2 regions of the Cellulosimicrobium sp. SL-1 genome follow, and region 1 is predicted to be linked to the other one. Evidence: riboswitches for the same ligand, from Rfam matches in the RefSeq annotation. Region 1 holds a riboswitch; the other holds the start of a gene.
What was found. Region 1 has a riboswitch for S-adenosylmethionine ahead of GWJ10_RS06175 (ABC transporter substrate-binding protein). Riboswitches for the same ligand answer to the same signal wherever they lie in the genome.
Positions count from the first base shown of each region.

Region 2: it holds a riboswitch for S-adenosylmethionine, as region 1 does, so the genes downstream of both, GWJ10_RS03565 (methylenetetrahydrofolate reductase) here and GWJ10_RS06175 (ABC transporter substrate-binding protein) in region 1, are expected to answer to the same signal.

Region 1 is NZ_JAACJC010000003.1:298,948-302,348, reverse strand. It holds gene GWJ10_RS06185 (LLM class flavin-dependent oxidoreductase) at 1-269, shown strand, start outside; gene GWJ10_RS06180 (LLM class flavin-dependent oxidoreductase) at 401-1,498, shown strand; SAM riboswitch class IV at 1,679-1,792, shown strand; gene GWJ10_RS06175 (ABC transporter substrate-binding protein) at 1,898-3,401, shown strand, end outside.
Region 2 is NZ_JAACJC010000002.1:204,597-207,997, forward strand. It holds gene GWJ10_RS03560 (cation acetate symporter) at 1-1,334, shown strand, start outside; SAM riboswitch class I at 1,424-1,526, shown strand; gene GWJ10_RS03565 (methylenetetrahydrofolate reductase) at 1,532-2,593, shown strand; gene metE (5-methyltetrahydropteroyltriglutamate--homocysteine S-methyltransferase) at 2,626-3,401, shown strand, end outside.

The DNA of each region.
Region 1 (3,401 bases):
CCGCCCAGGGCGAGCGCTTCGACACCGCGCTGTGGACCGCGACCGCGAAGGCCACCGGCGGCGCCGGCAACTCCAACGCGCTCGTCGGCACGCCTGAGCAGGTCGCCGAGGCGCTCCTCGCCTACTACGACCTCGGCGTCCGCGTCATCTCCGCGCGCGGCTACGACCTGCTCGACGACGCGGTCGACTTCGGTCGCTACGTCATCCCGCTCGTCCGCGAGGAGGTGGCGAAGCGCGACGCCGCCGCCGCCGAGGCCACCGCGGCCTGACAGATCGGCAACCCCGCCCCGGGTCGGCAGCTCCGGTCGGGTTCGGCACCTGCGCGTGCCGAACTCGACCGGAGCTGCCGACCCGGGGCGGTACCGGCCCCCGGACGACGACGAACAACAAGGAGAAGGACGTGCGGTTCCAGGTACTCGACATCGTGTTCAACCCGCCCCACCCCGTGACCGGGGAGGCGGTCGCGCCGTCCGACCGGTTGAACCGGGTCGTCGAGACGGCGGTGCTGGCGGAGGAGCTCGGGTTCGACTCGTTCGCGGTGGGGGAGCGGCACGCGGGAGAGGTGCTGTCGTCGGCACCGACGGTGATCCTCGGCGCGGTCGCGGCGCGGACGTCGCGCATCCTGCTGAGCACGGGCGTCACCGTGCTGTCGCTGCTCGACCCGATCCGTGTCGCCGAGGACCTCGCGACGGTCGACCAGCTGAGCCGCGGGCGGCTGGAGATCGTCATCGGCAAGGGCAACGAGGTGCTGCAGTACCCGCTGCTCGGGCTGGACCTCGACAAGCAGTACGAGTACCTCCAGGAGAACTACGAGCTGCTGCGGCTGCTGCTGTCCGAGGAGGACGTGAGCTGGACCGGGCGGCACCGGCACGCGCTGGAGCACGCGACGACGCTGCCACGGCCGTTCGCCGGGCCGTTCCGGATCTGGCACGGGTCGGCGACGTCGCGCTTCGCGGTCGACCTCGCGGCCCGGTACGGGGACCCGATCGTCAGCGCCAACGCGTTGCAGCCGCGCGAGAACTACCAGGTGCTCATCGACCGCTACCGCGAGCAGTACGCGGCGCACGGGCACGACCCGGCGTACGGGTTCGTCGGGTCGGGCTCGGGCGGGCTGTTCCTCGCCGACACGACGGAGGAGGCGATCGAGCAGTACCGCCCGATCTACGAGGGCCAGGTCGCGGCGGCGGCGCGCCGGGGGTACGGGCCCGACGCCGTCGGGAAGGCACCGAGCTTCCGGACGGTCGAGGACGCCGTCGAGCGGGGGCCCGCGCTCGTGGGGTCGCCGGAGCGCGTGGCCGAGAAGATCCTCGACTACCACGCCTCGTACCGGCACGACCTGCAGTCCGTCTCGGTGAACCACCTGATCCCCGCGGCGCAGCAGGAGGACGTGCTGCGCCGGTTCGCGGAGGAGGTCGTGCCCGTCGTGCAGGCCGAGGTGAAGACGGACCTGTGGAGCCCGGCCGACGCCCGCCGCGCGGCGGGCTTCACCGCGGCCTGAGGTAGCCCGCCGGACCGGAGGGGAGGGGCCCGTCTCGCCTGGCGAGGCGAACCCTCGCCGTGCTCGTGGCGGCCCCGCCGGCGGGTCGCGGCGTCGCGGAGCAGGAAACAACCGTCCGTCTGGCGGGACGGCCGTCTCGATACTTGACTCACCTGGTCGAGATTGTCTTTCCTGCTCCCAGGTGACGAGCGTCAGCACGCAGGCCCGGCTCGCTGACCAGCAACCCTTCGACGTGACGGGGTGCTCCGGGAACGACCTGACCGCGCGGCTCCCGCGGCGCGGTAAGCACGGCACCCCGGTGGGTTTCCCCCGCCGCGCCGGCCCTGGGCCCGGCGCGGACGACCACCGGCGCCGGACGACCGCCGGTCCTCAGCCGGCACACGAGGAGAGCAGCACGACATGATCCCCACACCTCACCGACGCCGGTCCCTGACCGTCGCCGCGGCGGCCGCCGCGACGGGCCTCCTGCTCAGCGCGTGCGCGGGCGGCGGCTCCGGCGCGTCCGACGGCGACGGGTCGCCCAGCCCGTCCGGCGAGCCCGTGGCGGGCGGCGACCTGACGTTCGCGCTCACGGTCGACTCGCACTGCATCGACCCGCAGCAGGTCGGCAACAACGACGCCATCGCGGCGGCCCGCCAGACGGTCGCGTCGCTCACGGCACAGGACCCGGACTCGGGCGAGATCCTGCCGTGGCTCGCGGAGAGCTGGGAGGTGAACGACGACGCGTCGAGCTACACGTTCCACCTGCGCGACGACGCGACGTACGCCGACGGCACGCCGATCGACGCCGAGTCGGTGAAGACGAACTTCGACGCGATCGTCGCGCTGGGCGCGACGGCGTCGCTCGGGTCGCAGTACCTCGTCGGCTACGAGGGCACGACCGTCACCGACCCGCAGACCCTCACGGTGGACTTCGCGGAGCCGAGCGCGCAGTTCCTCCAGGCGACGTCGACGTTCTCGCTCGGCCTGCTCGCCCCGTCCTCGGCCGACCTGAGCGTCGAGGACCGCTGCGCCGGGAAGTTCGTCGGCTCCGGCCCGTTCTCCGTGCAGTCGTACACGCAGGACCAGGAGATCGTGCTCGAGAAGGTCGCGGGCTACGCGTGGGGCTCGGAGGCGAGCGACCACCAGGGCGAGGCCTACCTCGACACGGTGACGTTCAAGGTCATCCCCGAGGCGAGCGTGCGCAGCGGCAGCCTGCAGTCGGGGCAGATCGACGCCACGGCCGCGATCTCGACCGTCGACCTGCCGCAGTTCGACGGGAACGGGTTCTGGCTCGAGTACCGCGCCAACCCGGGCGTCGTGTTCAACCTCTTCCCCAACGAGTCGAGCCCGCTCGCGGGCGACGAGGCCGTGCGGACGGCGATCCTCCAGGGCATCGACCGCGAGCAGATCGCGGACACCGTGCTCAGCACGCAGGACGAGCCGGCCACGAGCGTCCTGTCGCACTCGACGCCGCTCTACGAGAGCGTCGCGGACGAGCTCGCCTACGACCCCGAGGGCGCGAAGAAGATCCTCGACGACGCGGGCTGGGTCGAGGGCGCCGACGGCGTGCGCGAGAAGGACGGCCAGAAGCTCTCCACGACCGTGACGTTCTGGCAGGTGCCGGAGCCGCTCGAGCTGGTCCAGCAGCAGCTCGCGCAGATCGGCGTGGACCTCCAGCTCCAGCACGTGACCGTCGCCGAGTCGCAGGCGATCAAGGAGAGCGGCGACTTCGACTTCGACTACTACAACCTCACGCGCTCCGACCCGGACGTGCTGCGGACGATCTTCTCGGCGAACGCGCGCAACATCAACCAGCGCGACGCGGAGGAGGTCGACGACCTGCTCGACGCGTCGGCCGCGGCGACCGACCCGGCCGAGCGCCAGAGGCTCGTCACGGAGGCGTCGCGCCTGCTCGTGCAGA
Region 2 (3,401 bases), on a different contig from region 1:
CCGGCCTCGTGCTGCTGTCCGGCGCGGAGGCGTTCTGGTTCCCCGTGGGGTACGCGGCGGGCTACCTGCTCGTCCTGCTGTTCGTCGCGGGCCCCCTGCGGCGCAGCGGCGCGTACACGATCCCCGACTTCGTGCACGCCCGGCTCGACTCCGTGGTCGCGCGCCGCGTGACGAGCGTGCTCGTGCTCGTCATCGGGTGGCTCTACGTGGTGCCGCAGCTCCACGGGGCGGCGCTCGTCATCACGAGCGTGGCCGCGGTGCCGCCGTGGGTCGGCTCGGTGGGGATCGCGGTCGTGGTGAGCGCCGTCGTCGCCGCGGGCGGGATGCGCTCCATCACGTTCGTCCAGGCGTTCCAGTTCTGGGTCAAGCTCACCGCGCTCGCGGTGCCGCTCGTCTTCGTGCTCATGGCGCTCGGCGGGGCGTTCGAGCCCGGCGGCGCCGTCGTCACGTTCGACCCCGCCGCCGTGTTCCCCCACGAGGCCGGGCCGGGCGGCCTCGACGCGTACGCCACCGTCTCGCTCCTGCTCGCCCTCCTGCTCGGCACGACCGGCCTGCCGCACGTCCTCGTGCGCTTCTACACCTCGCCCGACGGCGGCTCGGCCCGCCGCACGACCGTCGTCGTGCTCATCATGATCAGCGTGTTCTACATGGTGTCGAGCACGCTCGGGCTCGTGGCGCGGGTCGTCGCGCCCGACCTCGCGGCGCCCGGGGTGGCGGACACCGTCGTCCTCGCGCTGCCGACCCGCCTCGTGCCCGGGCTCGGCGGCGAGCTCCTCGCCGCGCTCGTCGTCGCCGGGGCGTTCGCCGCGTTCCTCGGGACGTCGTCGGGGCTCGTGGTCGCGCTGGCGGGCGTCGTGAGCCAGGACCTGTTCGGCGGCACCGTGCGGTCCTTCCGCTGGTCGGCGGTCGCGTGCACGCTCATCCCGCTCGCGTTCGCGCTCGTCACCATCCCGCAGGGCCTCGTGACGAGCGTCGGGACGGTGTTCGTCTTCGCGGCGTCGGCCCTGTCCCCCGTGATCCTGCTCGGCGTGTGGTGGCGCGGCCTCACCGCGCGCGGCGCGGTGGCGGGCATGGTCGTGGGCGCCGTCCTGTGCGCGACGGCGCTGCTCGCGTCGTCCGCGCTCGTCGCCGCGGGGTACGGGAGCCCGTCCGGCGACACGGCCGACGGCGTCCCCGGCGTCGTGCGCGCCCTGCTCGCCCAGCCCGCCGCCTGGACCATCCCGCTCGCGACGGCGACCGTCGTCGTCGTGTCGCTCCTCGACCGGCGCGGCCCGCCGCTGCGCACCGACCGGTTCCTCCGCCGCCTGCACGTGCCCGAGCGCCGTCGGGCCTGAGACTCGTCGCACCGGGAGCTCCGACGACCCTCCGCATCTCACCTGGCGGGCACTCTCGACCGCATGTCGGATGGGTCGTAGGATCGTGGCAACCATCCAGAGCGGTCGAGAGTCCTGGCTCGACGACACCGCAGCAACCCGCCGACGGAAGCCTCCCGAGGACAAAGGTGCTAACGCCAGGGTCGATGGAGTGACGCATGACCTCAGAGGCATCCTTCGCGCACCGTCCGGGCCGTCCTCGGCCGACGGTGTCGTTCGAGCTCATGCCCCCGCGCCGACCGGACGCGGCCCCGAAGTTCTGGGAGACGGCACGCCGTCTCGTCGCGACGCACCCCGACTTCGTGTCCGTGACGTACGGCGCCGCGGGCACCGACCGCGCGACCGCGCGCCAGGTCGTCGGACGCCTGCTCCAGGGCACGCCCGTGCTGCCGATCGCGCACCTCACGTGCGTCGGGGCGTCGCGCGAGGACGTCGAGTCGGTCATCACCGACTTCCTCGACGAGGGCGTGCGGAGCTTCCTCGCGCTGCGGGGCGACCCGCCGCGCGACCAGCCGGACTGGCAGCCCGCGCCCGACGGCGTCCGGTCGTCGACCGAGCTCGTCGCCCTGCTGCGCGAGGTCGAGGCGTCGCGCTGCGCGTCCGACCCGGCCGTCGCGCTGCGCGGCGCGGCCCGGCCGCTGACGATCGCCGTCGCGACGTTCTGCGACGGCAACCCCGCCGCCGGCACGACGCGCACCCAGGAGGTGCGCCGCCTCTGGCAGAAGCAGCAGGCCGGCGCGAGCTTCGCGATCACGCAGCTCTTCTACGACGCGTCGTCGTACACCGACTTCGTCGCCGAGGCCCGCGCGGCCGGCGTGACGATCCCCATCCTCGCCGGGCTGCTGCCCACGACGGAGCCCGCGCGGCTCCGTCGCGTCGAGGAGCTCACGGGCGTGCGCGCACCCCAGCACCTGCTGGACGCGCTCGACGCCCTGCCCGACCCGGAGGCGCAGCACGCCTACGGGATCGCGTACTCGGTCGACCTCGCGCAGCGCGTCCTCGACGCGGGCACGCCCGGTCTGCACGTGTACACGTTCAACAAGCACCGCGCCGCTCTTGACCTGCTCGAGGGTGTCCACCTCGGCGGCGGGTCGGTCGGGACCGGGGGCGGCGCCAGCGCCGCCGCCGCCCCGCTCGTCCCGGACCTGGCCAGCGGGCCGTGGGTCACCGGCACCTCCCTGCCCACGACGAGCGCCGCCACGCACGGCGCGCCCGTCTGACCGGTCCTCCGGACCAGCAAGAGGTTTCGATCATGGCCACTTCCGTACCCTCCCCTACCCAGAACCCGGTCGGCTTCCCCGCCGGCACCGTGCTCGGCTACCCGCGCATCGGCCGCCGCCGCGAGCTGAAGAAGGCCGTCGAGGCGTTCTGGGCCGGCAAGACCTCGGCCGAGGAGCTCGAGGCCACGGCCCGCGAGCTGCGCCTCGCGACCGTCCGCCGGCTCGTCGACCTCGGCCTCGGCGCCGACGACGCGTCCGTCCCCGGCTCGTTCTCCTTCTACGACCAGGTGCTCGACGTCGCCGCCTCCCTCGGGGCGGTCCCGTCGCGGTTCGCGTCGCTGACCGACGACGCCGGTCGCCTCGACCTCGCGGGCTACTTCACCGTGGCGCGCGGCCAGGGGGACGACGCCCCGCTCGAGATGACCAAGTGGTTCGACACGAACTACCACTACCTGGTCCCCGAGATCGGCCCGGACACCCCGATCCGCTTCGTCGACGACCGCGTCGTGCGCGAGTTCGTCGAGGCGAAGGACGCCGGCGTCGTGACGCGGCCCGTCGTCGTCGGGCCGGTGACGTTCCTCGCGCTGTCCAAGGCCGCGGACGACGCGCCCGCCGGGTACTCGCCGCTCGACCGCCTCGACGACGTCGTCGCCGCCTACGCCGACCTGCTGCGCGCGCTCGCCGCGGCGGGGGCGCCGTGGGTCCAGCTCGACGAGCCGATCCTCGTCACCGACTCGGTCGACGTGCCGTTCACCGAGCTCGCCGCCGCCGTGGGGTCCGCGTACCGCGCCCTCGCGACCGACCTCCG